Zobellia nedashkovskayae: one gene and its partners. The protein of the gene in region 1 interacts with the protein of each later gene in a pairwise test. Links are inferred from orthologs where the notes say so. Each region holds a gene or a part of one and is shown on either strand. Other genes may lie near its edges. The genes, in order: rlmB, tsaE and IWB64_RS11920.

Region 1 (10,404 bases):
AAATTTGTTAACGCATATTGTATTACTCAAGGTTGAATCTGTTTAGAATTTTTATTCTGTACTAACTATAAATAAAGAAAAGCCACCTTGATAATTTATCAAGGTGGCTTTTAAATTGTTTTAAGAATTAGTGCTAATTACTTGGGAAAGCCCATAAGTCATCGTCTAATAAATGACCGCCTTGAGCTGAAATAGCAGCTTCGTAATTAATTAAATTAGTAGTCCGTTCAGTGATAGGGTATAAGAACCTTCTTGGAATTACTCCAGAAGGATTCACACCAGGAACGGCATCTGGATTTGGAATCAAATCCGGAAAACCTGTTCTACGATAGTCTACCCACACTTCTAATGGGGCATTTCCGTATAAAGATTTATATTTCTCTACGATGATAGTCTCTATTTTATCGGCTTCACTACCTGAAAGGCTTAATGCATTTACATAGGCGTCAGCGTCAGCCTGATCTATACCAATGTAAAGCATATTAGAAAGTACTGCGTCCTGTAGTGCGGCCAAGGCGTCTGCATCTGATCCTGCAGTTCTAATAATAGCTTCGGCCTCTATGAATTTCACCTCCCAATAGGAAATAAGTGGGGTTGGAGAATCTAGTTGCCCCCAGAAAAGACCTTCCTCTCCAGCGAAAGTTGACCCGTCTGTAGTATATAAAGGTAATCTTGGGTCTCCGGCCATTAGAGTATTGAGTGAACTAGAAAAGCCTATAGTTCCAGGTCTGTCATTATCGAAAAGTGCAAGCGGATTCGCATTTTGCGCCGGGGCACTAAATACAAAATCTGGTTGTTCGGCCGTACTGGCAAATGCTTGTTGTGCTTCAAGAAGAGCACTTTGCGCTGCGGTGGTGCCATTAACAGAAGTTAAGTGTAAATAATAACGTGCTTTCAGAGCATGTGCAGTAGCTTCCCAGTTGATACCATCTGTTGCCCCCGCTCCCATAAATGCCCCTACGCCAGAATTAACACCTTCTGCAATAGCTTCATCTAGTAGAGTTTGAATCGTACCATAAAGCTCAGATTGGTCATCGTATGTAGCGTTTAAGTTTCCGGCATCGCCTAGAAACGCATCTGTATAAGGTACATTTCCCCACATACTTGTAGTCGCCCCTAAATTAGCGGCCATATATAATTTGGCCAACGCACTAACCTCTCCGGTATTGTTTTGCATTATAACAAAGCAATCCCTCATAGAACCCGCTCCATAAAGACCGGAGCCCCATAAATTGTCTAAATCATTTTCTCCAATATTGTATTGGGCATATGCAATTTGTTGAGCATCTAGGCCATCAAAATGTTGCGTTATTATTCCAGCTATTCTTCCACCTAACGCCATTGAATTTCTATGGGTTTGAGTTATCATACCAGGGTATATAGCACCTGCATTGATAGATTCTGCTGAAGGACTATCAGGTTCGGTATTTAAGTCAGTGATTTCACATGAAGCAAATAGACCTAAAAATAGTGTACAAAGTATTAATTTTATTGTCTTCATTTTCTTAAAAGTTTAATTTTACATTAAGGCCGTAACTTTTTGTATTGGGCTGATTAAAGTAATCCAAGCCTATACCATTGGTGTCACCGGTTAAGTTTGTCTCAGGGTCAATACCTGGGTAATCCGTGCTTAACCACAGGTTTCTACCGTACCCTGAGAGAGATATGCCATCTATAAAAGTGCCTTCAAGCCATTTGTCTGGAAAATCATACGACAATGTTATCTCGCGTAAACGTATCCAAGATGCATCATGTATATTCGGTTCTGAAAGCCCTCCAAAACCGTATCTTCTCCAAAGATTATTGTTCTCACTAACTGAAGAATCTGAATAAGGAATTACTTGTGTATTAACAGCACCAGTTGATTGTACAACGCCTGGAATAACAGTGGTCTGGTCTCTAACCAAAGTTGCTTCGGAAGTACCAAAATAGTCTAGAATTCCACAAGTTCCACACCACACATCTCCGCCTTCTCTAATGTCAAACAAGACAGATAGACCAAGACCTTTGTATCTAAAAGAGTTGCTGATACCTGCTATCCAATCAGGAATTGGGTCCCCTACAACACCGTCTTCAGGATCTTGCAAAGCATATCCATTGTCATCTATCAACACTTCACCGGCATCATTTCTTAGATATCGTGAACCAAATATAACACCATAAGATTCGCCAACGACTGCACGGGAACTGGTACTAGTAAAACCTGTTAACAGTATATTTTCTACACCTTCGGTCAGTTCTTCAACTACGTTCTCGTAAGTAGTCCAGTTTACATTAACATCCCAAGAAAAATCTTCTGTTCTTATTGGAGAACCACCTAGACTTACTTCATAACCTGTATTAGAAACAACTCCCGCATTGTCAAAGCGATCTAAAAAACCGGATGATGGAGCAGCGTCCACCGGAATTATTTGGTCTGTAGTTTCTTTATCATAATAAGAGAAGTCGAATTTTAAACGGCTCTTAAGCATGGATAACTCTATACCTATCTCAAATTCAGTTGTTTCTTCTGGTTTTAAATCAGGATTTCCAGCTCTTGAGGATCTTTCAAAAGAGGTTGCATCATACGCCGGAAATGTAGTACTCTGAATAAATCCGTCTCCGCCAACTAGGGTTCCATTAAAATTTGTTGTGGTTGCATATACAGGTGCATCATTACCTGATTTACCCCAAGAACTCCTTAGCTTACCATAGTTTATAAAGGAATCTTGATTAAGTAGTTCACTAAAAACAAAACTACCACCTATAGAGTACGATTGAAATGTGTTACTATCTACAGGTAATGTAGATGACCAGTCATTACGGAAAGATGGGGTTATGAATAACATATTGTTATAGCTCAACGTAGCAGTGGCGAATGCCCCGATTAGCTTCTTAGCGCTAGAATTTTCAGAGGCTTGAGTGGTTTCAACATTACTTAAATTAAAGAAACCAGGAATTGTCATTCCATCACCAATGACAGTTTGCCTATTGAATTTAGTATAATATCCATCATATCCAATACTAGAGGTAATCCCAAGTTTTTCACTAAAATCATGGTTTAAACTCATCAAGAAGTTCCAGTTTATATCTTGGTTTGCGATAACATCGTTTAATATCCTACCGGATCCAAAGTTGGCATCTAGTACATCAAAACCAATTTTTCTGGTATCTGTATAACGGTCAATGGAAGCCGATGATTTAAAACTTATGGCATCACTTAAATCATAAGTAAGTCCCATTTTACCAATGGTTCTATTAACATCATCTTTATTGGAGTTTTTAGCAACCGTAAAATAAGGGTTGTTATAAATTCCGTCTCTATAACTTCTTTGACCTGGCAATTCTGATCCAGGAATGTCATAGTAATAAGTGGCTTCACTATCTGCTGCAGCTTGTCCCGTAAGACCATTTCCATTGTCAAAAGTTGGACTAGACCTTACTAATCCAAGCATTATACCAGAAATATTGGATCCTCTTTGAACTCTGGTACCACCAGAGTTGGTGTATTGCCCTGATGCATCCAATCTCAATTTTTCGCTCAATTTTGCTCCAAGGTCTAATCTGAACGTTTTTCGTAAAAATTCTTCATTTGGTGAAATTCCGTTTTGTTTTAATCTACCAACCGAGGCACGATAATTGACAATTTCATTTCCACCACTTGCGGACAAATTAATATCAGTAGCATCTCCAGTTTTGAAAAAGTCATATTGATCATAGGCTCTTGCTGCTACGCCGTTTCCAGTTCCCGCCGGAACTAAGCGCCCACCTCTATCAAATGGGTACGAAGAATCTCCATCAAATTCCAAATCTGAAATTTTGGGTCCCCAAGTATCACCTTCAAACGTTTCAGGGCCTCTGTATTCCAAGCCCGAACCATCTTCATTATGCCTACCTTGAGAATATACCTGTTGTAACGCAGGAACTTTGTTGTAGCTAGATAAGGTTGTAGAAGTACTTAATGTAAACCTTGTTTTACCGGCCTTACCTTTTTTTGTGGTTATCAAAACTACGCCATTGGCTGCTCGCAGTCCGTATAAGGTTTGAGCTGCAATTCCCTTAAGAATGTTTACTGATTCAATATCATTTGAGTTGATATCAATGGCACGATTCGAGAAATCACTACCACCTGTCGCAGAATTGTTAAAAGAATCCGTTGGATCCTCCGCAAAAGATGAGTTGTCAATTGGTACACCATCTACTATAAATAATGGTGAGTTAGAACGTGTAATAGAAGTATTACCTCTAATTCTAATGTTTGCAGAAGCTCCTACAGAACCTGAAGAAGTGGTAACTTGTACACCCGCAGCCTTTGAACTTAAAGCAGAAACTAAATTAGTTTCCCTAGCTTTTGTTATTTCGTCAGAATCTACGCTTTGAACAGCATAACTTAAAGATCTTGGATTGGATTTAATTCCTTGTGCGGTAACAACAACTTCTTGCAAAGCCTGTGCATCTTCTGTCATTTGAAGATTGATAGTGCTTGAAGTTGTAATGGAAACAGTCTCGTTTTTGTAACCTAGATAGGAAAAAATCAATGATTGACCTTCGCTGGCGGAAATAATATATTTTCCGTCAAAATCTGTTTGGGTACCGGTGGTTGTTCCTTGAACAACAATGTTGACCCCTGGTAACGGCAAACCACTTTCATCTGACACCGCACCGGTAATCGATTTGTTTTGTGCAAAAGTGATTTGCACTATTAAAGCCAGAAAAAGGGTTAATAGTCCTCTTAATTTTACTTTCATTTTATTAATGTTTGAATTAGTTGCCTATAAAAGTCTTAAATTAATGTTAAGAATCCTATTTTTTTTAACTTTAAATTATGCGTGCATAGTTTTTGTGCGTGATATAATTGTATTTTTCTGTCTATTTATTACAAAAAAAACACATTTTGTAGCTTCAGAATTAAATAAAATCGAATTTATTAACTTATACTGATTATGTGTGCTGAATTATATAGGATAGCAAAATTGAGATTTTTATATACTAAAAGATAAAAGCTCTTTTAATATATACTTGCAGGTAATTCAACAGTAATTTCTGTTGAAAAAAGAAGCTTAACATTAAGTAATTAGGTACATTATGGATGTAATATATTGTGACGAAGAAGTTTCATGAAAATTTTATAAAATTACCACCCGAAGAAGTTGTTCCTGACAAGGGAATTCAAATTACGTACCACTACAAAGAAAATAAAGAGAGTGATACTCTAGAATAGGCGTAGACTACACTCTGTGAACCTACTTTTAATTAAGATTTAACTGAAGTTCTTTGTCTTACAGCTTCATATAAGAATACAGCACAAGCAACAGAAACATTTAAAGACTCAATTTCACCTAATAATGGTAATTTGGCTAAATGGTCCGCAGCCTTTAGGGTAGAGGGGGAGATGCCTCGATCTTCAGAACCCATAATAATAGCCGATGGCCCAGTAAAATTAACGTCATAAACGGAGGTTTCCGTTTTCTCGGTAGCACCAACTACGCTTATACCACTTGCCTGTAAGTAATAAACGGCATCTTTAATATGGTCAACTTTTGCGATAGGCACTTTAAAAGCGGCACCGGCAGAAGTCTTAATAGTATCTGCAGTTACAGGTGCAGCACCTTTTTTCTGAATAATGATACCATCAACTCCGGTACATTCTGCAGTTCTTATTATAGCCCCAAAATTACGGACATCCGAAAGTTGATCTAATAATAAAAATAAAGGAGCTTTCTTGTCCGCTATCACAGATTCAACAAGTTCCTCAAGTTCATAAAAGGTAATAGGGGAAATATTGGCAACAACACCTTGGTGGTTGCTTTGTGTCAATCGATTCAGTTTTTCAATAGGCACATAAGAAGAGTTGATTCCGTTTTTACGAATCAATCCTTCTAACTCACGCGATAAGTCACCTTTAAGGCCTTTTTGGACAAACACCTTGTCTATGGGTTCATTAGCATTTATAGCTTCTATGACCGCGCGTATACCGTAAATTTGAGTTGTTTTGTCCATGGGCGCAAATATAGGTTATTACAGAATTATATTATTGGATTCTGTTATAAGAATAATTGGCTTGATTCAGAAAAATACCGTCAATACTTTGGCTATTTCCAGATGGAGGTAGTAAGCCAGTCGACAGCATCTTCAAAATAGGATGCGTATTCACAAAGTTCCGTGTGCGTTAAACCGCCTGCTACTACAAATTCAATTGTACTTCCTGCTTCAACTGATTGGTCTACCCACGCTTGGGTTTCGGATAAGGGGAAGAGTTCGTCGTTCTCCGCGTGAATTACATATAATGGGGTAGGGATTTCTCTAGCTTCCCCATTTGTGTTTGTAGTATTGTAAGAACTGGCCATTGGAATACCTGCGCTAAAAACTTCAGGTTGTGTTTCTGCAAAGAACCAGCTTCCAATGCCTCCGTTGCTATAACCTGTTACGACTACTTTCTCCGGGTCAATATTCCAGTATTTTAGGGCAAGTGTAGTTAGTCCCATAACTTGGGATTGGTTTATAGGTTCAAACCATAGATTTGTTCCGCCGTTCGGACTTATTACATACGCATTGATTGAAGCTGTAGCTGCTTCTAAATAACAAGATGTATTTTTATGTGCATCTGGACTCCCCCCGGCAGCGCCATGAAGATTAATAAAAAGAGATTTCTTTTCATTTGAAGGTTCGGGGGCAGTTACTCTAAAATTCCAAGAAAGTCCGTCAGGAACTTCCAAGGTATAATCGTTATTACCTTCGTTAACAACCAGTTCAGAAAAGCTTTTGTCTACGTCTTCAAATGTAATATCTACTTCTTTTACTTCCTCATCGACAGAGTCAGAACTGCATGAAAAAAGGAGAAGGGTAGATACTGAAATAATCAATATCTTAATTGTTTTCATAATGTATATTATCGTTTTAGCGTAAAATGGCCTCGTAGTAGCCTTCCATCGGCCAATGATACGCGGAACCAGTAATCTGAGGATTGCAGAGGCTGACCGTTAAAATTCCCGTCCCAACCTTGTGAAGTGGGGTCTATTTGCGCTAGAAGATTTCCGAATCTATCAAAAATAGAAATACGCGCATTAATTTGATTCTCAGAGCCAAATCCCTCTATTTGCCAATAGTCATTACTTTGGTCGCCATTGGGTGTAAAGAATTTTGGATAGGCTAAAACAGAAACTTCTTGCGAAATAACTCCACATCCATCTATATTTCGAACATAAATCATATGGGTGCCCGTAGCAACATTCTTGAAGATATTGCTTTGCTGATAGTTGCCATCATATTCTAAACTGTATTCAAACGATCTATTACTATTCATTATGACTTCAACAATATCATTTGAGACCTTGATGTTTTTAATACCGGGTAGCTCAGTTTTTTTGACTGAAATAGTGCTAGTAGCGGAACACCCGGTGTCATTGGTAACAGTTACAAAATAGATTCCTTCCTGAGTCGTGTTTATTGTGGATGTCATCTCACCGGTTGACCAGAGGTAGGTGTAGCTGGTATTAGATTCATTTTTAATACCAGATGTTAAGGTCGTACCTTCTTGATCAGTACCACAGAGCAATACGTCTTGGTTAGGTTCGATATCGAATTGTTCAATTTCGATATCGAATGTACCCGAACCATAACAGATGTTTTCATTTTCTACTCTAACATAAATTGTATTGGTGCTTGATATGAAGGTATCAGGTAAGTAATCTCCGGATCCTAAAAGCGCTTTGTTCTCTGATAGATAAAATTGAATGGTACTATTTTCAGTTAAATTCAAGTCATTACGAATAGCCTGTCTTTTTAAATCAAGGCGAAACTCACCGGTACCATCATCTAATGCGCATCCATTCAGATTAGCAATATCTAAAGTCAAGGTTTGCTTAACTTTTAATTTCACCTCGGCATAGCTATAGCATAAACTAATTGGGTTTAATACTTTGGCTACGAGTAATTCATCTGGCACGACGTTTTTATACTCCATTGGTAGTGCATTTACGTTGGTTGTATCCAATTCTGCACTAGGCAAATCATTATAATAAAATACGTTTATAATTTGATCAGCATCTAAACTGACTGAAGAATTTATATTAGCGAGATTGAATTTCTCTAGTCCATTACTATTGGGTGTATTAGTACATTGATAATATTCAACTATATCCGAAGGTGTCTTTGGAGTGTCAAAAATAATAACAGTTTTTGTAATAGGATCACTTACTGTGCTACCAATAGTTTTAGTAAGAGAAACTGTATATTCTCCAGGAGCAGAGTATGTATGTTTTGGAGATATTTCATTGGAAGTAGCGCCATCATCAAAATCCCATGTTACTGAATCAAAAGGGGCGTCACCCTGTATTTCAAATTCAGTTTCATCTCCTAGACAAACATTTTGAAATTCAAACTTTAGAAGAAATAAGGATTGAACGTAGGGTGGGAGGCCTAATTCTGAGAATCTTCCGCCCAAAGAAATAGTGTTTGCTACATAATTGCACCCAGTACCCAAAACTTCAGGGTTATTGATGACTGATATACTGGTACCGGAATTATTAATGGAATAACCTGCACGATAAATTTTTCCATCAATAGCTAACTGAAGTGCTCCAGCAACGTTTGTAGAAGAGTTTATATCCTGTATGGATTCCTTTATATCACTCGATGTCAAATCAAATTGATATAGTGAACTTCCTAAAGGGCTTCCATCATCTTTATAATTATTGACGGTAGCATATAATCTAGTTGATTTTGGAGAAAATTCAATTCCATACGGTATTTTGCTGTTTAGAAGTGCCTGTTCATTGAAAACACTTCCCGTATTGGCATCAAAATTATACAGCAAAACTTTACCTGACTGTCTGCTTTGCGTTTTTGGGCCTGATACATTGCTATTACTGACCTGGCTATGGGCAATGGCCAACTTTTTACCATCTGGTGAAACCTTAAGATACCCTATAGCATTTTGTTTATAACCACCTGTGGGTACATCCGTGTTGCTCGGGCTAATTACTGGTGTGGTATTTACCCCGCTTTCATCGACTTTAAAGGCGTAAAAAGAATCTGTAAAATGGGTGATCACCCAAGTAGATGTGCCATCTTCATGCTGTACAGCAGATACTTTTTCAGAACATTTTAGACGTAGTTCTTCTGAATTGCTTTGATTGTAAGTAACAAGATGTATGTTTTTTTCTGATGTAACGACATCTCCAAACCCATTGTTTAGTGTTAAGTCAATCAAAGTGTAATTCAAACCTTTGTTATCATCTTCATCAGGGTCAGGTTCATCAACGGTAAAGATATAGTACTGAGTTCTTTCTATGTTTTTAGGTATGATTATAGAGGACTGAGTACTAGATTCGTGTCCAAACAATCCGGTTCCATTTGGCATTAATCTATGCGATTTGTCCCATACATTTAATCCGTCTGAATAAAACAATAAATTTCCATTCTGATCTGATATGGTTGAACAACCTTCATGAGTTTCTAGTTTTCCGTTAAGTAATGGTGTAGGAATACCACTGTTGAAATCAAGACCTGCGTTGTTTCCAAAATACCACCTACTAGCTTCTCTTTGGGAATATGCGTGCTGCATACTAACAAAGAAAAATAGTAAAAAGTATTTTAAGAATTTCCTTGGAAACATTGTGATTGAATTAATTATTAAAAATAACTAAAAATTAGTTATTATCATACTTAATCCATCGGTACATTATGTAGTTTGTCTAAGACATTTACTCTTCGACCTTAATCTTGATTCCTAGGGTAGGAAAAGGTGCTAATTAGATTATTTAAGTAAAAAAAATGTGGGTTCTGTTATTCAAAGAAAACAAAATCATCATAAAAATCTTGCCAAGATTGCCACGCTGCGGTATAAGCTTTTGGGGAGTCTAATTGCATATTTTTTTCAGGACCATCAACTACTAAACCCATAGCATTGTAAACGTTTCCTAAATCATCTTTGAAAAAAAAAGAGTCTTCATCAGATACACTGTATATTCTTTTGCTGTCAATATAATAAGAGCTTACGAAGTTCCTCTCCTCATTTCCTAAGACCAGTACTTTTTTTCCAGTTATTATGGTGTTGAGTAATGTTAGACCCGGCTCTTGAAATAAGTCGTATTTAAAAATATGGATTTTAACATTGGCTATTCCTGAAATTATTCCATATCTAAAATAATCACGATTTGTGGTTCCCGGACTTGAGATATTCTCTACTACTTCATTATTCACTTGTTCATTATAAACTTTAGCAGTTGGAAATTTTTCTTTTACAGTTTTCCAATCTGTTTCAACAACGTTAAAAGTATTTGGGCTTACATAATCGTATTGGCCTCGTACCCCTCTAATTAACATTTGAGACCATATGGAGTTAGTTTCTATATCTATTGGCATAAGGTTATCATTGAATAAATAACCAGAAGCTTTTAGGGTTACTACATTGTTATCTATAGT
Region 2 (10,343 bases), 3.1 Mb from region 1 along the record:
TTTCAGCTTCTATAATTTGTGTTGCTTGTGAATTATTGTAATGTTTTTGATAAAGAATACGATAGATATTCTGAATCTCACGAATCTTTTCTGATACAAAACCACGTCTACGTAAACCTACGGAATTAATACCCACGTACGAAAGTGGCTCACGAGCTGCTTTTACAAAAGGAGGAACATCTTTTCTAACTAAAGAACCACCAGTAACAAAAGCATGTTGGCCAATAGATACAAATTGATGCACAGCCACCAAGCCGGCAAGAATTACGTTATCTCCAATAGTAACATGTCCTGCAAGCGTAGAATTGTTTGAAAAAATACAATTATCACCAACAATACAGTCATGCGCTACATGACAATAAGCCATAATCAGGCAATTTTTACCAATTACAGTCTTATTCCTATCAGAAGTACCTTTGTGAATAGTAGCACACTCCCTAATGGTAGTGTTATTACCAATTATTACCGTGGTGTCTTCATTATTATATTTCAAATCTTGAGGCGGAGCGGAAATTACGGCACCTGGAAAAATATTACAATTTTTTCCAATACGAGCGCCTTCCATTATGGTTACATTAGAACCGATCCAAGTGCCATCACCTATCGTTACGTTGTTGTGAATTGTAGTAAACGGTTCTACCACAACATTCTTAGCAATTTTTGCGCCTGGGTGAATGTAGGCAAGGGGTTGATTCATTCTATTTCTTTTTAGCTATTTGCGCCATTAATTCTGCCTCACATACAAGCTTATTATTGGCATAAGCGTACGCTTGCATATGACAAATACCTCTTCTTATTGGCGTAATAAGGCTACAGTGAAATGTTAGTGTATCACCTGGAAGTACTTTTTGCTTGAACTTGACATTATCCATTTTCATGAAAAACGTCAAATAATTTTCTGGATCAGGAACAGTACTTAAAACTAAGATACCTCCTGTTTGAGCCATGGCTTCAACTTGCAAAACACCTGGCATAACTGGAGCCCCGGGAAAATGACCAATGAAGAAATTTTCATTCATTGTCACATTTTTCATCCCTACTACATGTGTATCGGATAATTCTAAAATACGGTCAATCAACAAAAACGGAGGCCTATGAGGAAGTACTTCCATAATTTGATGGATGTCCATCAAAGGCGGTTGATTTAAATCGTATTGTGGAATTTTATTCCTTTTCTCTAATTTTATAATATTAGACAGTTTCTTTGCAAACTGCGTATTTACAAAGTGACCTGGCTTATTGGCAATTATTTTACCTCTTATACGAGTACCCGCCAAAGCTACATCACCAATAACATCTAATAATTTATGTCTTGCAGCTTCATTAGGTTGATGTAAAGTAAGGTTGTCCAAAATACCATTGGCCTTAACCGAAAGCTTCTTCTTATCGAATGCGCTTTCTAGCTTTCGCATGGTTTCTTCTGAAATCTCTTTATCCACATAAACAATGGCATTATTTAGATCACCACCTTTTATAAGTCCACTATCAAGGAGCATTTCAAGTTCATGAAGAAAACTAAATGTACGTGCTTCGGAAATCTCACCTTTAAAATCGGATAACCGCTCTAATGTAGCATTTTGGGTTCCTAAAACCTTGGTTCCAAAATCTACCATAGTCGTTACCTGATAGGTATCTGATGGAATAACAGTTATTTCACTACCTGTTGCTTCATCCTTATAAGAAATAACATCTTTTACAATGTATTCTTCACGTTCGGCATCCTGTTCTACAACACCAACAGTTTCTAAGGCCTCTACAAAATATTTTGATGAGCCGTCCATGATCGGAGGTTCAGGAGCATCCAGTTCAACTAGGACGTTATCTATTTCAAGACCAACAAAAGCAGCCAAAACATGCTCTGAAGTCTGTATCTTAACCCCCCTTTTTTCCAAGTTGGTACCTCTCTGAGTATTGATCACGTATTTGGCATCAGCCTCAATAATCGGTTCTCCTTCTAAGTCTACTCTCTTGAACGCGTACCCGTGATTTTCAGGTGCGGGAACAAATTTCATGGTTACCTCGGCACCGGTATGGAGGCCAACGCCTTTTAAAATAACCTCTTTCTTAATGGTTCTCTGTTTCATTCTTGTAATGATCGCTGTATTTTTTTTCCAATTCGTCTATTCTATTCAAAATCTTTGGCAAGTTCTTGAAGTAAACGTACGACTTATTATAATCCCCATAGTTTAATGCAGGGGATCCTTGTAGTACTTCGTTGCTTTTAATGTTACGGCCAATACCGGATTGTGCCTGTATCTTTACGTTATCGCCAATCTTAATATGTCCTACTATACCTACTTGCCCACCAATCATACACCGTCTACCTATCTTGGTAGATCCTGCAATTCCCGTTTGGGCCGCTATTACAGTATGCTCGCCAATTTCAACATTATGCGCTATTTGAATGTGATTATCTAGCTTTACGCCTTTGTGTAAAATTGTAGAACCCAAAGTAGCTCTATCTATAGTAGTACCGGCACCTACGTCTACATTATCTTTTAAAATAACATTACCGGTTTGTGGTACTTTTTGATATTCACCGTTTTTATCCGGGCTAAAACCAAATCCGTCAGAACCAATAACTACGCCGCTATTGATAACGCAGTTATTTCCGATAACCGTTTCGGAATAAATTTTAGCACCCGCAAAAATCGTTACGTTATTGGCTATGGATACATTATCGCCAATATAAACATTGGGATAAATTTTTACATTATCTCCTATAGTAACATTATTACCTAAGTAAGAAAATGCCCCAAGATAAAAATCGGTGCCATATGTAGCCGTTTCCGATTTGAATACCGGCTCCTCAATACCTTTCTTATTGTTCTTTACTTCATTATAAAATTCCAGTATTTTTGCAAAAGCCTCGTAAGCATCCTCTACCTTAATAAGAATGGTCTTAAGCTCATGCTCAGGAACAAAATCTTTATTAACTATCGTAATAGACGCTTTTGTAGAATAAATATGAGAAGTATACTTAGGGTTCGCCAAAAAAGTCAGAGTACCTTCCTCGCCCTCTTCTATTTTGGCCAATTTATGAACGGTAACCTCGGAATTTCCTAGTAATTCACCTTCTAAAATACCTGCAATTTGACCTGCTGTAAATACCATGAGCACAAAAGTAAGAAAAATAGTTAAACAGAATCTTTGGGATAACAGATATAATATTTTGTCACCGTTTTTGACAGCGCTTTAAGATTTAACTGATCGGAAGCTTTTGCTACATCAATCAACTTTTTATTCTTTCTTAATATATTGATGTTCTGATGGTGACGGTCATATGCCTTATTCTCTATCTTTCCTTCAAAAACAAAATAAGTCGTTTCGTGATCAGACAGATTATGTTTTACTTTAACCCTGTCCATATGTTTTTGCAAAACAGCTTTGTCAATTGGGCTGTTCTTAAGTTTTACTTTTAAAAACTGCCTGTTTATAAGCATTTCACACAACGTTGACAATACAAAATCTGTATGGTCTTGCCATGATTTTATGGCCGCTAATACATCTACATCGTCCAATTTAGAGAAGATACTTAGCGTTTCTTTATTGAAATTCTTCTTTTCAATTCGGTGCTCCATAAAATACCGAAGCGCATTGCTACAAACAACAATTTGCCCTTCTTGCATAATCTCCTTGGCCCGCTTAAGTATACGTATCAACAGTTGTTCAGCAACAATTCCGGTTTTATGTAAATATACCTGCCAGTACATAAACCTTCTGGCCATCAAAAACTTTTCTACAGAGTAAATCCCCTTTTCCTCCACCACTAAATTACCATCAACAACATTAAGCATGGTAATTAATCGTTCTGAATTGATGTTTCCTTCGGCTACACCGGTATAAAAGCTATCTCGTTTTAAATAATCCAACCGGTCCATATCTAACTGACTAGATACTAACTGATTTAAAAATCGCTTTTCATATTCTCCTTTAAAAATTGAAATGGCCAGCGTTAATCTTCCGTTAAAGATTTCGTTTAGAGCCTCCATAAACTGCAACGAAATATGCTCATGATCAGTACTCTCTACAATACTATGCTCCATAGCATGTGAAAAAGGTCCGTGCCCAATATCATGTAAAAGAATAGCAACGTATAGCCCTTCTTTCTCTTCTTCACTGACCTCCACCCCTTTATATTCCAGCAACTGCAAGGCGTTCTGCATAAGATGCATAGACCCTAGAGCGTGATGAAAGCGCGTATGATGAGCACCTGGATATACCAAATAGGACAAGCCCATTTGAGATATTCTTCGTAGACGCTGAAAATACGGATGATTAATCAGGTCGAATATTAGTCCGTTCGGAATAGTAATAAATCCGTAAATTGGATCATTAAAAATTTTAAGTTTTCTTGAGTTTATCAAAATGAGGGTTGCTTTGCAATGTTCACAGTGGTAAAGTTAGGCAAAAGACAAAGTAATAGACTCGGTAAATGAATATTTTGATGACCATTCGGTTTTTTGAAGGTTATTTTTCACCGTTTTAAAATAGAAGCAATACGTATATTAAATGAATAAGATTTCCATATTATGGGTAGATGATGAAATTGATTTACTCAAACCACATATTATATTTTTACAAGGAAAAGGCTATGATGTTATCACCTGTCAAAGTGGACAAGAAGCATTAGAAGAGTTGCAGAAATCCAGAGTTGACATTATTTTTCTGGATGAGAACATGCCCGGAATATCAGGATTGGAAACTTTAGCTGAGATAAAAATATTAGATTCATCCATTCCTGTTGTAATGATTACCAAGAGCGAGGAAGAATTTATAATGGAAGAAGCTATTGGCTCCAAAATTGCCGATTACCTAATTAAGCCCGTAAACCCAAACCAGATTCTTCTATCCTTAAAAAAGAACCTTGACCATTCGCGTCTCGTTTCAGAAAAAACAACATCCAACTATCAGCAGGAGTTCAGGAAGATAGCCATGGATTTATCTATGGTGAATTCAGTTGAAGAATGGGTGGACCTTTACAAAAGGCTAATATATTGGGAGCTACGTCTAGAAGATATTGAAGACAATAGCATGTTCGAAATTCTAGAATCTCAAAAAGCCGAAGCAAATACCCATTTTGGCAAATTTGTGGAAAGAAACTACGAAAGCTGGTTTGACGGGGATGGCCCTGTTCTTTCGCATACCTTATTTAAGGACCTCGTAAAGCCTGAGCTAAAAGACGGACCTACCCTACTCTTGGTTATTGACAACCTTCGTTATGACCAGTGGTATGCTTTTGAAGATACCGTAAGTTCTTTTTACAAAAAGAACAAGGAAGAGTCTTATTTCAGCATTTTACCCACCGCTACGCAGTATGCCCGTAACGCTATTTTTTCTGGCCTTACTCCAATGGCCATGGAGAAAAAGTATCCAAAATGGTGGAAAAACGACACGGATGAAGGTGGCAAAAACCTTCATGAAGCCGATTTTCTAGGCGAACAAATAAAAAGATTAGGCCTAAACCTAAAATGGGAATATCATAAAATAAGCTCTTTAAAACAAGGTAAAAATCTGTTTCAGAACTTTAAATCGCAAAAAGATAACGACCTAACCGTACTCGTGTACAACTTTGTGGATATGATTTCACATTCAAAGACAGAGATGGAAGTCATTAAAGAATTGGCTAGTAATGATAAAGCTTATAGGTCTCTTACGCAGAGTTGGTTCAAAAACTCACCCTTGTTAGAAATTATTCAGCAAGCGCAACAAATGGGGATGAAGTTAATTATTACCACAGACCACGGAACCATTAATGTAAAACAACCCTCTAAGGTAATTGGCGATAAAGATACGAGCCTTAATCTGCGCTATAAAACAGGACGAAGTCTTACCTATGAAAACAAAGACGTTTTGGCAGCCAAAGACCCTGCCCAGATTCATTTGCCCCGTATAAACATGAGTAGTTCCTTTATATTTGCAAAAAACGACCTATTCTTTGCTTATCCCAACAACTACAATCACTACGTTAACTATTACCGGAACACCTACCAGCACGGCGGGGTTTCTTTGGAAGAGATGATTATACCATTCATAGTTCTATCACCAAAATAGTATTGCTCTAATTATGGATATTATATACACCGAAAATGAAATTAGTGAAATTGCCAAAAAGGTAATTGAAAATGCCAAAAGCAAGGTACTCCTATTTCACGCACCAATGGGTGCCGGCAAAACCACATTGATTAAAGCTATAGTAAAACACCTTGGCGTTGCAAATGCAGGAAACAGCCCCACTTTTGGTATTGTAAACGAATACGAAAGTAAAGAAGGGCAACTATTAGCTTACCATTTTGATTTCTACCGCATAAATGATGAAATGGAAGCATTGGACATGGGTTTTGAAGACTATTTAAATCAGGATGTATGGATTTTTATAGAATGGCCAGAAAAAATAAAATCTTTTCTACCAGAGAACAGCACTAATGTTTTCATTGAAGTAGTAGATATGCAAACCCGCCAAATTAAAATTTCTTAAAACACTTTTCACTAAGAGGTAAAAACATTGTTTGAAGTATAGGTTATTGTCCAAAACTTGTTAAATTAGTTAAAGTGTAAGGTTTCTCGGCTAAGTTGTTCTGTTTTAACGTTTAAAGACGTACATTTGAAGCTTTTTTTTCCTACTTTCGCTGAAATAACTAATTGATTTTTAATTTAAAACCCCTCAAAATGAAAAATTTAGTATTTGGTCTTTTAGCATGTGCAACTTTATTAGCCGTTTCTTGTGATTCAAGCAATACATCTGAAGATGATAGCTTATATGAAACTAATTCTATCGATAAGAAAACTGCCGAAATTGATGGCGGTAGACATTAATTAAGAATCTTATTTTTATTTGAAAAGCACTTTAATAAGGTGCTTTTTTTACGCAATATAATCTCATCTTTAGAGTTATGGTACTGATTATGGTTGATAAAAATCAAATACGGAAAAAATTAATTATAGAAGGTTTGATAGCTATTTTTTTAGCGATAACTCCTTTGATATTTTATTTTTACAAATACATCCCTTTAAAATCAGATGAAAATTGGACTGTTTTTTGGATTGAATTTACCAATAACGGCTATAAAGATGTATCTACTGCATTTTATTTTTATATTGGGAAATTTGTACCTCTAGCACTTTTGACTATATGGTTTACGACCTGTAAACAATGGTGGTATCATGCCTTATTAATTCCAATAGCCATGTACAGTTTTCAACTTTATAGTGTTCTCAGTGAGGATATTAAAAAAATTGATGAAAATGAAATATTATATTTATTAGGTGTCTGCATGGTAGTTATACCCGTTGTTTACTTCATAAGACTCAAACTTGTGGATAAATACGTGCACGGAATAGATTTAGAAGCCATGGAGGCAGAATTGACCGCTTTAAAGAAAAAGCAAGCATCACAGGCTATTGATAAAAAAGTAGATAAATTCATTGCTAAAGAAACCTCCAGAAATTCTTCAGGATACAAATCCTTATCAGATAAAATAGACACCAAGCTATCTACAGATAATATAGAATATACCTTTAAGCAATTTCAGCTTAGATGTAGCAACTGGCTTCGACCTAAATTCTAATTTACCTTACTTATTTTACGATATCGCAAAGTATGATATCATCCAAAATTCAACAAAATGTCGTATTTTTACTATTAATCGCGTATCGTACGATTAGAAGTAAAAACTATGAACCAACCATCTTCTCCTTTTAGCAAACACCAGTTGCTTCCACAAGAGGAAACCTTGGAAATTCTTCGTCAAAAGGGCGAACTATTTATTGGCATCCCCAAAGAGAACCAATATCAAGAACAACGTGTTTGCCTTACCCCAGATGCGGTAAATGCCATAACTGCTAACGGTCATCGTGTACTCATTGAATCCGGAGCCGGAGAAGGTGCCCATTATACAGATTTAGAATACACCAATGCGGGAGGAGAAATAACCCGAGATACAAAAAAAGTGTTTTCCTGTCCGCTACTTCTAAAAGTAGAGCCGCCAACACTTTCAGAACTTGAAATGATGAATCCGCAAACGGCCATTATTTCAGCTTTACAAATAAAAACACAGAGTAAGGCCTATTTTGAAAAGATGGCCAAGAAACGAATTACCGCCATTGCTTTTGAGTATATCCGTGATGAAGATGGTAAATACCCGGCTGTGCGCTCACTAAGTGAAATTGCAGGAATATCTTCCGTTCTTATCGCTTCCGAAATCATGGCTGCTACCAATGATGGTAACGGACTCATGTTCGGGAATATAAGCGGTGTTCCACCTGTTGAAGTGGTTATTATTGGAGCAGGTACGGTAGGAGAATTCGCTGCTCGCTCCGCCATTGGGCTTGGTGCAAATGTCAAAATTTTTGACAATTCAATTTCTAAATTACGTAGTATTCAATCCAATCTTAGGCAAACAGTATATACTTCTACTATTCAGCCTAAAAACCTTTTAAAATCTTTAAAACGTTGCGATGTAGCCATTGGTGCTACCCGCGGTAAAGACCGGTCACCCGTAGTAGTCACCAGCAGCATGGTAGAACACATGAAAAAAGGCGCCGTTATTATTGATGTGAGCATAGATATGGGCGGGTGTTTTGAAACAAGCACAGTAACTACACACAACAAACCCACCATTGAGAAATTTGGTGTAATACACTACGGTGTTCCTAACATCCCTTCTCGCTATCCAAAAACGGCAACGCTTTCTATCAGTAATATTTTCACCCCTTATTTACTTGAATTGGGCGAAAATGGCGGTCTAGAGAATTCACTGCGTTTTGATAAAGGTTTACGAAATGGACTCTATATGTATCATGGTATTTTAACCAACAAATCTGTAGGTGAATGGTTTGATTTACAGTACAGTGACATCAATTTCCTTATTTTTTAAAGGTTAATTTCAATATCAATTTACCTTCCCTACCATAAATAGGTGGTTTATTACTATTTTTGCCTCCGTTTTGAACAGGTTGCTTTGGCTATATCTAATACCTATAAAAACCGAAAATACAGAACACTAATTTCAGTTAAGAGATAATGGATTTTTTAAAACGTTTGGGTTTTTATCTTATTGGACTTTCTATCGGAATCGTTTTTTTGACGTTTATTTTAAAGAAAAAATCAGATGAAACGGGTGTTTCATTTTGCTATTTCCCAAACTGTAGGACGCTTAAGGATATCCGCTCAAAACAAATGTCCTATTCTGAAGACGTAAGTAGGCTATTTTCTGAAAAGAAGATTGACACCCTAGATATCATCAACATCTTAAAAAATGGCGAGGTAGATTTCTCAAATAGCGAAACCAAAACCACCCCATGTAAAACTTACATAATAGAAGGTACTTTAAAGGATAAAGAAGCTGTTCTGAGAATTAAAAACTGTAGAGAAAAAGCTCTTTTAGAATCCATTACTTATTAAAAAACGCCCAAAACTGTTGTTCTGGACGCCATTTGTATTAAATTTTTCTTCGCTGTCTTTCCTTTTTCAACAAAGACAACTCTCTGGTTGTCTGTCCTGCTACAGAGGTATTTTCTTCTGCACGACGAATTAAATAAGGCATTACATCCCGTACCGGACCAAATGGCAAATACTTAGCCACATTATAACCTTTATCCGCAAGATTAAAGGAAATATGGTCACTCATGCCATACAATTGCCCGAACCAAACACGGTTATCATTATTCGATATGCCTTTTTCTTCCATAAGAGCCATTAACTTATATGAACTATCCTCATTATGCGTTCCTGAAAATATTGAAACGGTATCTAAATGATTCACTATATAAGCTACGGCATTATCAAAATTCTCATCGGTTTCTTGTTTTGAAACACAAATAGGTGATTTATACCCATTTTCTTCGGCTCTATCGTTTTCTTTCTCCATATAAGCGCCACGAACAACTTTCATTCCAATCCTAAAATTGTCTCGGTTAGCACGTAGTTGAAGATCTTTTAAGTAATCTAACCTGTCCCAACGGTACATTTGCAATGTATTAAACACAATAGCTTTCTTCTTATTATACTTTCGCATCATGTCTTCAACGAGTTGATCGGCAGCACCCTGCATCCAACTTTCTTCCGCATCAATAAGCAGGGAGACATCTAAATCATGTGCTTTTTTACACGTTTTATCAAAACGAGCCACTACTCTTTGCCACTCTGCCTGTTCTTTTTCTGTCAATGCTTTTCCTTCACTCAGTTTTTGAAAAAGCGCAAATCTACCATAACCAGTAGGTTTAAAAACAGCAAAAGGAATAGCATCTTTTTCTTTAACAAAATCCAAGACTGTCAAAATCATGGCCATAGCGTCATCAAAAGGGTCTTCGGTATCTTTGCCTTCAACTGAATAATCTAAAAC
Region 3 (10,420 bases), 2.3 Mb from region 1 along the record:
TTTTCTCCTTCTGCCATTTTTAAATCCTAGAATTACTTTAGTTAAAAAACATGCCAATATACGTAAAATGATAGCCTTTAAAGCACATACGGCTTTCTTTATTAAACAATTTATCAACACTTTTTTTTACACTAAAAATTGTCGGTTCTCATTAACACCTATTCCTTTTTCATTATTTCCGGATACTTTATCTAATATTAGGTACACTATTTGCGTTAGATTGGTATAGTTTTAGTAATTTTATAGATGAAAGGATAAATTTATGGATGATAATTTTTCACCGAGAGTAAAAGACGTAATTGCTTATAGTAAAGAGGAGGCGCTACGGTTAGGCCATGATTTCATTGGTACCGAGCATCTAATGTTAGGGCTTTTGCGAGATGGTAATGGCAAAGCAATTAGTATTCTTGACGCTATGGAGGTCGATTTAGATCATCTTAGGCGAAAGGTTGAAATTCTTAGCCCTTCCAATCCAAACCCGAATAGTTTACAAAAAGATAAAAAGAACCTGCATTTGACGAGGCAGGCAGAGCGAGCCCTAAAGACTACGTTTTTAGAAGCTAAGCTTTTTCAGAGTTCCTCGATCAATACTGCACATTTATTATTATGTATTTTGAGAAATGAAAATGACCCCACCACGAAACTACTTCACAAACTGAAAGTAGATTATGATGGTGTAAAGGAACAGTTTAAATTTATGATCACAAGCGATGATGATATTGTAGACGCACCAACTTCCGAATCGTTTCCTAGTGAAAACGAAGATAACGAAGGTAAAGAAGGTAGCTTTGGAACTGCAGCCGGACAAAAAGGAAACAAAAAATCAAAAACCCCTGTACTTGATAACTTTGGTCGTGACCTAACGCTTATGGCGGAGGAGGACAAACTTGACCCTGTAGTTGGCAGAGACAAAGAAATTGAGCGTGTTTCACAGATTCTAAGTAGAAGAAAGAAAAACAATCCTTTACTAATAGGTGAACCTGGTGTTGGTAAAAGTGCTATTGCCGAAGGTTTGGCACTACGTATCATAAACAAGAAGGTATCACGTATTTTGTATAATAAAAGAGTTGTAACTCTTGACCTGGCTTCTTTAGTGGCAGGTACAAAATACCGTGGCCAGTTTGAAGAGCGTATGAAAGCGGTCATGAACGAACTTGAAAAGAATGATGATGTTATTCTTTTTATAGATGAGATTCATACCATTGTAGGTGCCGGTGGTGCCACAGGTAGCTTAGACGCGTCAAATATGTTCAAACCTGCCTTGGCAAGAGGCGAAATTCAATGTATTGGAGCCACTACGCTAGATGAATACCGTCAGTATATAGAGAAAGATGGTGCACTAGAAAGACGTTTCCAAAAAGTTATTGTAGAACCTACAACCGTTGATGAGACGATTGAAATTCTTCATAACATCAAAGCAAAATATGAAGACCACCATAATGTAACCTATACAGACGAGGCTATAATTGCTTGTGTTAAGTTAACCAACCGCTATATGACGGACCGTTTCTTACCGGACAAAGCTATTGATGCCCTTGATGAAGCGGGTTCTCGTGTTCATATTGTAAATATGGATGTTCCTAAACAGATTCTAGAGCTTGAGAAAAAGCTTGAAGATGTTCGTGAATTAAAAAACAGTGTAGTTAAAAAGCAGAAGTACGAAGAAGCTGCCAAATTACGCGATGATGAGAAGCGTCTTGAAAAAGATTTGGCTTCTGCGCAAGAAAAATGGGAAGAAGACAGCAAATTACATAAAGAAATAGTTAGTGAAGACAATGTTGCCGATGTTGTTTCTATGATGAGCGGTATACCCGTAAACAGAATAGCACAAACAGAAAGCAATAAATTAGCTGAACTACCGGACCTTATTAAAGCCAATGTTATTGGTCAAGATGAAGCGGTTGCGAAGGTTGCGAAGGCAATTCAAAGAAACCGTGCTGGGTTAAAAGACCCGAACAAGCCTATTGGTTCGTTCATTTTCTTAGGTCAGACCGGTGTTGGTAAAACTCAATTGGCCAAGGTATTGGCACAACAACTCTTTGACTCTGAAGATGCGTTAATACGTATTGATATGAGTGAATACATGGAGAAGTTCGCTATTTCTAGGCTAGTAGGTGCACCTCCGGGATATGTAGGCTACGAAGAAGGTGGCCAATTAACTGAAAAAGTTAGACGTAAGCCTTACTCGGTTATTCTATTAGATGAAGTTGAAAAAGCGCATCCAGATGTATTTAACATGCTGTTGCAAGTTTTAGATGATGGTTTCCTTACGGATAGTCTAGGACGTAAAATAGATTTTAGAAATTCTATTATCATTATGACTTCTAATATCGGAGCACGTAAATTGAAAGATTTCGGTCAAGGTGTTGGTTTTGGAACTTCAGCAATGAAATCTCAAGAAGATAGTCATCAGAAAGGTGTTATAGAAGGAGCACTTAAGAAAGCATTTGCTCCTGAATTTTTAAATAGAATAGATGATGTTATTGTTTTCAACTCGTTAGAAAGAGAAGACATACACAAAATCATTGATATTGAGCTTCGCAAATTGTTTGCTAGAATCAAGGATATTGGATATGAACTAAACCTTACTGACAAGGCCAAAGACTATATTGCAGACAAAGGTTTTGACAAGCAATATGGTGCCAGACCGTTAAAAAGAGCTATTCAAAAGTATATTGAAGATGCTCTGGCCGAAGAGATAGTAAATTCTAAACTTGAAGAAGGAGATACTATCCTAATGGACCTAGACGAGAAGAAAGAAGAACTTACTATTGAAATTAAAAAAGCAGAAAAATCTTCTAAATCATAAACTTAACGTAAGAAATGTTAGCAAAGGGAGTCAATTAAATTGACTCCCTTTTTTCTTATGATAAAATTTCAACGTAAGAAACACTACACAATACTATTCTGGCAATAGCACTATAAACGATATTTACGCTTTTAATCTATTATTTTTTACAATAGATTAGGATACATCTACATTCGTCTCAGGACATTATAATATATTTAAAATGAAAGTGAGACGACCAAAGAAGACTATCATAGTCAGGGAGTATCAATTAGATGTTGGAAAAATACAGGTTTACGAAAACTATATGGTTTCGCTGTTTGATGAAGGGGCAACACTTACATTAGAGAGAGTATACCAAATAATAGGGATTTCAGAAATTCATTTTAGGGATAAAAACTTTGGCTATATAAGTCTGAGAAAAAATTCCTATGCCGTAGACCCTACTATTTACACCTATTTGAGACAACTAGACAACCTTAAGGCATTAGCAATTGTTTCCGTAAAAGAAATAGACATGCATAACTTTAAGATTGAAAAACTTTTCTATAAAAAACCAATGAAATTCTTTATTGAATTTGATAATGCAGTCACTTGGGTCAAACGACGTGTGAAAGCAAAATAGTATTATATAACTCTACCAAAAACAAAAAACCTCAAGACTTTGAAATCTTGAGGTTTTCGTTTTTCTATCTCTTATTAGCGGGCTATTCTGGCGGCGCTTCATTTTCATTAACTTCAGGTCTACTTTCTGGCTGCGCGAATAAATCTATAAAAGCGGATCCAATATCATTAATAACATTAGTTGCCGTGAGTGCTTGGTATCCTGTTTTATCAACAGCAATATCTCCTGCCCTACCATGTAAATACACTCCAAATACAGCCGCATTTAATGGACTATAGCTCTGAGTAATCAATCCTGTTATCATACCAGTTAAAACATCACCGGTACCAGCTGTTCCCATCCCTGGATTACCTGTCGTGTTTACATAACCCTTTTCATCATAGATCGTAATGGTATGCGACCCTTTTATTACTAGAATGCAATCGTATTGTTTAGAAAATTTCTTGGCTTTGTCCAGCTTATCAAAATCATCTTTCCACTTTCCTATCAAACGTTCCAATTCTTTTGGATGTGGTGTCAATACACTTTGAGCAGGAATCTTTTTAAGTAAGCTTTTGTTTTCTGAAAGAATATTAAGGGCATCTGCATCAATTACTAGGGGCTTTTTATTTTTACTTAAAAATTCATCTAATGCTTTTACCGTGCTCTGATCTTTTCCTAACCCTACACCAATACCTATTACCGTTGGATTAATATCAAATTCAATGTTAGTAATATACTTTTCATCGGCATCGGTCAAAACCATTGCTTCTGGAAAATTGGTTTGAAGAGGAATATATCCACATTTAGGAACGTAAGCCGTTACCAAACCGCTACCAGTTTCCAAACAAGCCTTTGAAGCCAAATTAACAGACCCTATTTTCCCGTAACTACCACCTACGATTAAACCATGTCCATGAGTACCTTTATGCGAAAATTTCTCTCTCGGAATATAAACCGGAAGCATTTCATTTTTACCTATTAACTCATAATACGTTTCAGTATTTGCTAAAAATTCAGGATCAAGACCGATATCTAAAACTTCCCATTGTTGGGTAAAAATACCGGTTTCAGGTAAGAAAAAAACCAATTTCGGAACCTGAAAACTTAATGTATGGTTTGCTTTTATTACCGCTTTTTCATCTTTCGGAACCTTATCCGTAAACAATCCTGATGGAATATCTACAGAAAGTACAAAAGCTTCTGATTTTTGAATATGCTCAAACAAGTTAACAACCCAAGAATCGGGTGCACGATTCAAGCCTATTCCAAAAATGGCATCTACCACTATATCTTCACGACCTATTTCTGGTAAAACCGAATTTTCCTCAAGAAATTCAGGCCAAATTTTTCTATCTTTTAATCGGTCTAGGTTTACTAAGAAGTCATCTGAACGTTTCTTGCTATAGTTTACAACGTACACGGCTATATTATATCCATGTTCTTGTAGATGGCGTGCCAAAGCAATACCATCTCCGCCATTATTGCCAATACCACAGAACAAGTGAATTTTTACCGGTCCTCCTTGAATTCTTAAATGCAACCAATTGAAAAGTTGAACGGCCGCACCTTCCATTAATTCATTACTAGAAATATTATTCTTTTTTATTGTTGCCTTGTCGGCTTCATAAATTTGCTTTGCAGAGAAAATTTTCATGTATAAAATTGTAGAATTATCTGGTTTTTAAATATGTACTTAGTTGTTGATTGTTACTTCTGTATTAAAAACAAGGGTTTACAACCATAAATCCTTGCAGAAATCTCACAAAAATTTGAATAATGTAAGTAATTAACATTAACGCTTAATAACTAACAACAAAAATTTGATTAAGAATCCAAAAGTACTACTTTTGATGCTTTCATTTTTACTATGTATCAGCATATCGCAAACATATCAACTGAATTTTTCTTCACGACCAATGGTTCAATCAACACGTTTGGCACCACCACCCCTTTGGGGTAGACAAAAACATATCAGTTCGCTATTGCGTTATTTCGCATTCAATCTATTTTTAAGAGTTAATTTCATCTAACATGAAAGTTTTAAAATTCGGCGGCACTTCTGTTGCCAACGCCTCCAACATATCATTAGTAAAAAATATTGTTGCCAATACAAATACCAATAAGACCATTGTGGTGGTATCAGCTTTTGGTGGAGTCACAGACCTCTTATTGAATGCGGCACATTTGGCTTCAAAACAAAGTGAAGGGTATAAATCAATTTTAAAAGAAATTGAAGACAGACACTTAGAGACTGCCAAGGCACTTATTCACGTCAATGCTCAAAGCAAGGTACTTAGTAAAGTCAAAAGTGAACTCAATACTTTGGAAACACTATTGGAAGGTGCGTTTCTAATTGGCGAAATTACTCCTCGACTTTCCGATAAAATTGTAAGCTATGGCGAACTTTTATCATCATATATCATTAGTGAGTATTTTGCACAAGAAGGCTTGAAAGCCGGATATGTAGATAGCAGAGAGCTCATCAAGACCAATGAAGTTAATGGCAAAGCCACGGTTAATTTTAATTTAACCAACGCTAATTGCACAAATTTTCTTGATAAAGACAAACACCAAGTTATTGTCATGGGAGGTTTTATTGCTTCCTCTGAAAACGGGAACTCCACCACTTTAGGACGTGGAGGTTCTGACTATACAGCGGCTATCGTTGCAGCAGCGATCAATGCTGAATTCCTAGAAATTTGGACAGATGTTAGCGGTATGTATACTGCTAACCCTAAGTTGGTAAAACAGGCTAAAGCAATCCCACACATATCTTATGAAGAAGCCATGGAGCTTTCTCATTTTGGAGCCAAGGTTTTATACCCACCAACCATTCAACCGGTATTGGCTAAGGGTATCTCTATAGTAATAAAAAACACTTTTGAACCTGAAAATGCAGGTACATTAATTACCAAGAACAAAAACGAAAAAGGTAAGACCGTACGCGGTATAAGCCATGTTGAGAATATTGCTCTTTTATCTCTGGAAGGACCGGGAATGGTAGGTATCCCAGGGACTTCAAAACGATTTTTTGAAGTACTTTCCCAATCAGAGATAAGCGTTGTACTTATTACTCAAGCGTCTTCTGAACATTCAATCTGTGTAGGTATTGCTGCCGATGATATTGATAAGGCTACCGAAGTTGTGAACGCCGCTTTTGAATATGAAATTGAACGTGGAAAAATAAAACCTGTAATAGCCGAAAAAGATTTGGCCATTATTGCTCTAGTTGGTGACAATATGAAAAGCCATCAGGGTTTGAGCGGTAAAATGTTCAGCACTTTAGGGAAGAACAATGTAAACCTAAGGGTTATTGCACAGGGAGCATCTGAGCGAAACATTTCTGCAGTCATTAAAAAAGATGATGTCAAGAAGGCTCTTAATGCCCTTCATGAAGAATTTTTTGAGGAAAACATAAAACAGCTGAACTTATTTGTTATGGGTGTTGGTAATGTGGGTTCAAAATTTTTGAATCAAGTTTATCAACAAAAGAAATTTTTAAAGGAAAACCTAAAATTGAATATCCGCGTAATAGGAATGTCCAATTCGCGAACCATGGTTTTTGAAGAGAATGGAATTTCTCTTAAAAACTGGGAAGAAGCTTTAGCCGGTGGTCAAAAAGCCGATAAAGTGGAATTCATGAAAAAGGTGAATGAACTCAATTACCGTAACAGTATTTTTGTTGATAATACGGCTAGTGAAGAGGTTTCAAAAACATACAATACCTATCTAGGAAATAGTATTTCTGTAGTTACTTGTAATAAAATTGCATGTTCTTCCGCCTACGAAAATTACCAAGAATTAAAATCGCTTGCTAGAACTTACAATGCTCCATTTTTATTCGAAACTAATGTGGGTGCAGGATTACCAATTATTGATACATTAAAGCATTTAATTGCTTCTGGTGATAAAATTCTTAAAATTCAAGCGGTACTTTCTGGAAGTTTGAACTTTGTATTTAACAATTTTAATGATAAAACTACTTTTCATGATATTGTAAAACAAGCCCAACAAGAAGGCTATACAGAACCAGACCCTAAGATTGATTTAAGTGGTGTTGATGTAATGCGAAAAATATTGATTTTAGCTAGAGAAAGTGGGAATCAATTAGAGATTACAGATATTGCTAACAAATCTTTCTTACCACAAGAAAGTTTGGATACGGATAATAACGAAGACTTTTTTGCTACGCTCATAAAGCATGAAGATGATTTTCAGGCCATGTATAAAGAAGCTAATAATGCCAACAGCAAGCTAAAATATGTTGCCCAGTTTGAGGACGGAAAAGCAAGCGTAGGTTTACAAGCTATACCAAAAGGTCATGATTTTTACAACTTAGAAGGCAGTGATAATATCGTGTTGTTCTACACAGAGCGTTATCCTAACCAACCTATGATCATAAAAGGAGCAGGTGCAGGTGCAGATGTTACAGCATCAGGTATTTTTGCCGACATCATCAGAATCGGAAATTTCTAATCATGAAGGAAATCAAAGTTTTTTGCCCTGCCACTATAGCAAATGTTTCGTGTGGATTTGACGTCCTAGGTGTCGCCCTTGATAATGTAGGCGATACAATGGTTGTTAGGAAAACCCAAGAAAAAGGTATCCGAATCACCAAACTTGAAGGTCAAGATTTACCTATGGAAACGCTTCAAAATGTTGCAGGCGTAGCAGGTTTGGCTCTTTTAGAAAAAAGCGATTACACAGGTGGATTTGAAATAGAAATCTACAAAAAGATTAAAGCCGGTAGCGGAATTGGAAGCAGTGCCGCAAGTTCTACTGGTGCCGTTTGGGCCATGAATGAACTTTTAGACAGACCGTTTACCACGCTTGAGCTCGTTAAATTTTCTATGGAAGGAGAAAAACTGGCAAGCGGAGTAGCTCATGCAGATAATGTAGCTCCTGCCCTATTTGGTGGTTTTACATTAGTACGTAGTTATGACCCACTGGATATTATTCCAATTCATACGCCAATAGAATTACACGCAACTGTAATTCATCCACAGATAGAAGTTAAAACATCAGATTCAAGGAAGATACTTAAAACCAATATTACCTTGGCGGACGGTATTAAACAATGGGGCAATGTTGGCGGACTCATAGCTGGTCTGTTTACTGAAGATTATGACCTCATAGGCCGTTCATTGGAAGATCACATTGTAGAACCTATACGTTCCATACTTATACCTGGTTTTGATCAAGTAAAAAGTGAAGCCCTAAAGGCTGGTGCCTTAGGTTGTGGTATCTCAGGCTCGGGTCCATCTATATTTGCGTTCAGCAAAGGGATAGATACCGCAAATGAAGTTGCCGCAGCAATGAAAGAAGTATACAAAAACATCGGTATTGATTATGATGTTCATGTATCTAAAATTAATAGTGAAGGAATTAAGACCATACAGTAATGAATTTTTACAGTCTAAACAAAAAAGCCCCTGAAGTTTCATTTAAAGATGCCGTTATTAAAGGTATTGCGCCTGACAAAGGTCTTTATTTCCCTGAGAAAATAGAACCGTTGCCTAAGCGTTTTTTTGAAAATATTGAAGATTTAACGGACCATGAGATTGCCTTTAACGCAATTCATCAATTCGTATCCAAAGAAATACCGAATGAAAGGCTTCGTGAAATCATTGCCAAAGTACTTGACTTTGAGTTTCCTGTTGTAGAAATCGAAGAAAATGTGGCTACTTTAGAACTTTTTCATGGGCCAACTATGGCTTTTAAAGATGTAGGTGCCCGTTTTATGGCCAACTGTTTGGGTTACTTTTCAGAAGGAGAAAAACAAGATGTAACCGTACTAGTTGCCACTTCTGGAGATACCGGAGGGGCAGTTGCCAATGGATTTTTAGATGTAGAAGGTGTTCGTGTAGTGATTCTATATCCTAACGGTAAAGTTAGCGATATTCAAGAAAGACAATTAACCACTTTAGGTCAGAATATAACCGCTCTTAAAGTTGACGGTACTTTTGACGACTGTCAAAAAATGGTAAAAACTGCATTTTTAGATGAAACCCTTCTGGAAAAAATGCAATTAACTTCGGCCAACTCCATTAACGTGGCGCGTTGGTTACCACAATTATTCTATTTTCTATTCGCCTATAAACAAGCGAAATCAAAAGGAAAAGAAATCGTTTTCTCAATTCCAAGCGGAAACTTTGGAAACGTTTGTGCCGGAATGGTAGCACAGCGTTTAGGCATGCCTGTAAAGCATTTTATAGCTTCTACCAACGTAAACGACACCGTACCCGAGTTTATGAAGACTGAGGAGTATAAGCCAAAACCATCTACAGCAACCATTTCAAATGCTATGGATGTGGGTGATCCAAGTAACTTTATACGGATCAGACATTTGTACCAGGACAATTTTGAGGCACTAAAAGAAAACCTTTCTTCGTATTCCTTTTCAGATGCCGAAACTAGAGAGACCATGAAAAAAATATACGGAGAAAGCGGATATGTTGCGGACCCGCATGGAGCTGTAGGCTATTTAGGGCTCAAAAAATATCAAGAATCGCATCCTGATGTTTATGGTATTTTCTTAGAAACCGCGCATCCTGTAAAATTCTTAGATGTTGTGGAAGAGACCATTGGCAAGTCCGTTGCTATTCCAGAACAAATTAAAAAGGTAATGGACAAGGAAAAGAAATCCATTGCAATAAAAGAATATGACGAACTGAAACAGTATCTCTTAAACAGGTAAAACCAAAAATCCCCTAAAGAAGTTCTTTAGGGGATTTTTTATTACTTCAATGTCGGAAGTTCAAACTTATCCAACGGACTTGGTTGCTTCATTATTTTTTCTATTTCCTCGGCTTTTCTTGGTGCCATTGCCGATAAATTTACCGGTCCTTCTTTTGTTATCAGAATATCATCCTCTATTCGCACCGCAATACCCCACCATTTCTTATCACAATCACTCCCTTCAGGAATATAAATACCGGGCTCAACAGTAATTACCGTATTCTCTTTAAAAGGCTGATACGTACCTTTATCATGAACATCTAGGCCTAAGTAATGTGAAGTACCAT

What was found.
Region 2: the proteins of rlmB (region 1) and tsaE interact in binary tests that used the Escherichia coli proteins (3 or more experiments, as listed by UniProt). The link is inferred for Zobellia nedashkovskayae from one-to-one orthologs.
Region 3: the proteins of rlmB (region 1) and IWB64_RS11920 interact in binary tests that used the Escherichia coli proteins (3 or more experiments, as listed by UniProt). The link is inferred for Zobellia nedashkovskayae from one-to-one orthologs.

What each region holds. Positions count from the first base shown.
Region 1 is NZ_JADDXR010000002.1:562,517-572,920, reverse strand. The notes cover bases 4,107-7,015. They hold rlmB (23S rRNA (guanosine(2251)-2'-O)-methyltransferase RlmB), read right to left. Parts: upstream 5,980-7,015; coding sequence 5,233-5,979; downstream 4,107-5,232. Other genes in these bases: IWB64_RS02455 (T9SS type B sorting domain-containing protein), read right to left, coding at 6,869-7,015; IWB64_RS02460 (prolyl oligopeptidase family serine peptidase), read right to left, coding at 6,072-6,860; IWB64_RS02470 (SusC/RagA family TonB-linked outer membrane protein), read right to left, coding at 4,107-4,727. Also shown: IWB64_RS02475 (SusD/RagB family nutrient-binding outer membrane lipoprotein), read right to left, coding at 134-1,501; more of IWB64_RS02470, read right to left, coding at 1,506-4,106; more of IWB64_RS02455, read right to left, coding at 7,016-9,544; IWB64_RS02450 (DUF3179 domain-containing (seleno)protein), read right to left, coding at 9,766-10,404. UniProt on the Escherichia coli protein: Specifically methylates the ribose of guanosine 2251 in 23S rRNA.
Region 2 is NZ_JADDXR010000002.1:3,679,347-3,689,689, reverse strand. What follows is about bases 4,925-7,772. They hold tsaE (tRNA (adenosine(37)-N6)-threonylcarbamoyltransferase complex ATPase subunit type 1 TsaE), read left to right. Parts: upstream 4,925-6,067; coding sequence 6,068-6,478; downstream 6,479-7,772. Other genes in these bases: IWB64_RS14980 (alanine dehydrogenase), read left to right, coding at 7,677-7,772; IWB64_RS14985 (hypothetical protein), read left to right, coding at 6,894-7,568; IWB64_RS14990 (peptidase m28), read left to right, coding at 6,670-6,816; porX (T9SS response regulator signal transducer PorX), read left to right, coding at 4,925-6,054. Also shown: lpxA (acyl-ACP--UDP-N-acetylglucosamine O-acyltransferase), read right to left, coding at 1-697; IWB64_RS15015 (bifunctional UDP-3-O-[3-hydroxymyristoyl] N-acetylglucosamine deacetylase/3-hydroxyacyl-ACP dehydratase), read right to left, coding at 699-2,084; lpxD (UDP-3-O-(3-hydroxymyristoyl)glucosamine N-acyltransferase), read right to left, coding at 2,065-3,114; IWB64_RS15005 (HD domain-containing protein), read right to left, coding at 3,138-4,367; more of porX, read left to right, coding at 4,513-4,924; more of IWB64_RS14980, read left to right, coding at 7,773-8,876; IWB64_RS14975 (DUF4258 domain-containing protein), read left to right, coding at 9,023-9,403; IWB64_RS14970 (proline dehydrogenase family protein), read right to left, coding at 9,441-10,343. UniProt on the Escherichia coli protein: Required for the formation of a threonylcarbamoyl group on adenosine at position 37 (t(6)A37) in tRNAs that read codons beginning with adenine.
Region 3 is NZ_JADDXR010000002.1:2,842,480-2,852,899, reverse strand. Bases 2,773-5,697 are described here. They hold IWB64_RS11920 (NAD(P)H-hydrate dehydratase), read right to left. Parts: upstream 5,050-5,697; coding sequence 3,496-5,049; downstream 2,773-3,495. Other genes in these bases: thrA (bifunctional aspartate kinase/homoserine dehydrogenase I), read left to right, coding at 5,427-5,697; IWB64_RS11925 (STAS/SEC14 domain-containing protein), read left to right, coding at 3,012-3,413; IWB64_RS11930 (ATP-dependent Clp protease ATP-binding subunit), read left to right, coding at 2,773-2,809. Also shown: gyrA (DNA gyrase subunit A), read right to left, coding at 1-17; more of IWB64_RS11930, read left to right, coding at 263-2,772; more of thrA, read left to right, coding at 5,698-7,871; IWB64_RS11910 (homoserine kinase), read left to right, coding at 7,874-8,797; thrC (threonine synthase), read left to right, coding at 8,797-10,092; IWB64_RS11900 (aminopeptidase P family protein), read right to left, coding at 10,134-10,420. UniProt on the Escherichia coli protein: Bifunctional enzyme that catalyzes the epimerization of the S- and R-forms of NAD(P)HX and the dehydration of the S-form of NAD(P)HX at the expense of ADP, which is converted to AMP.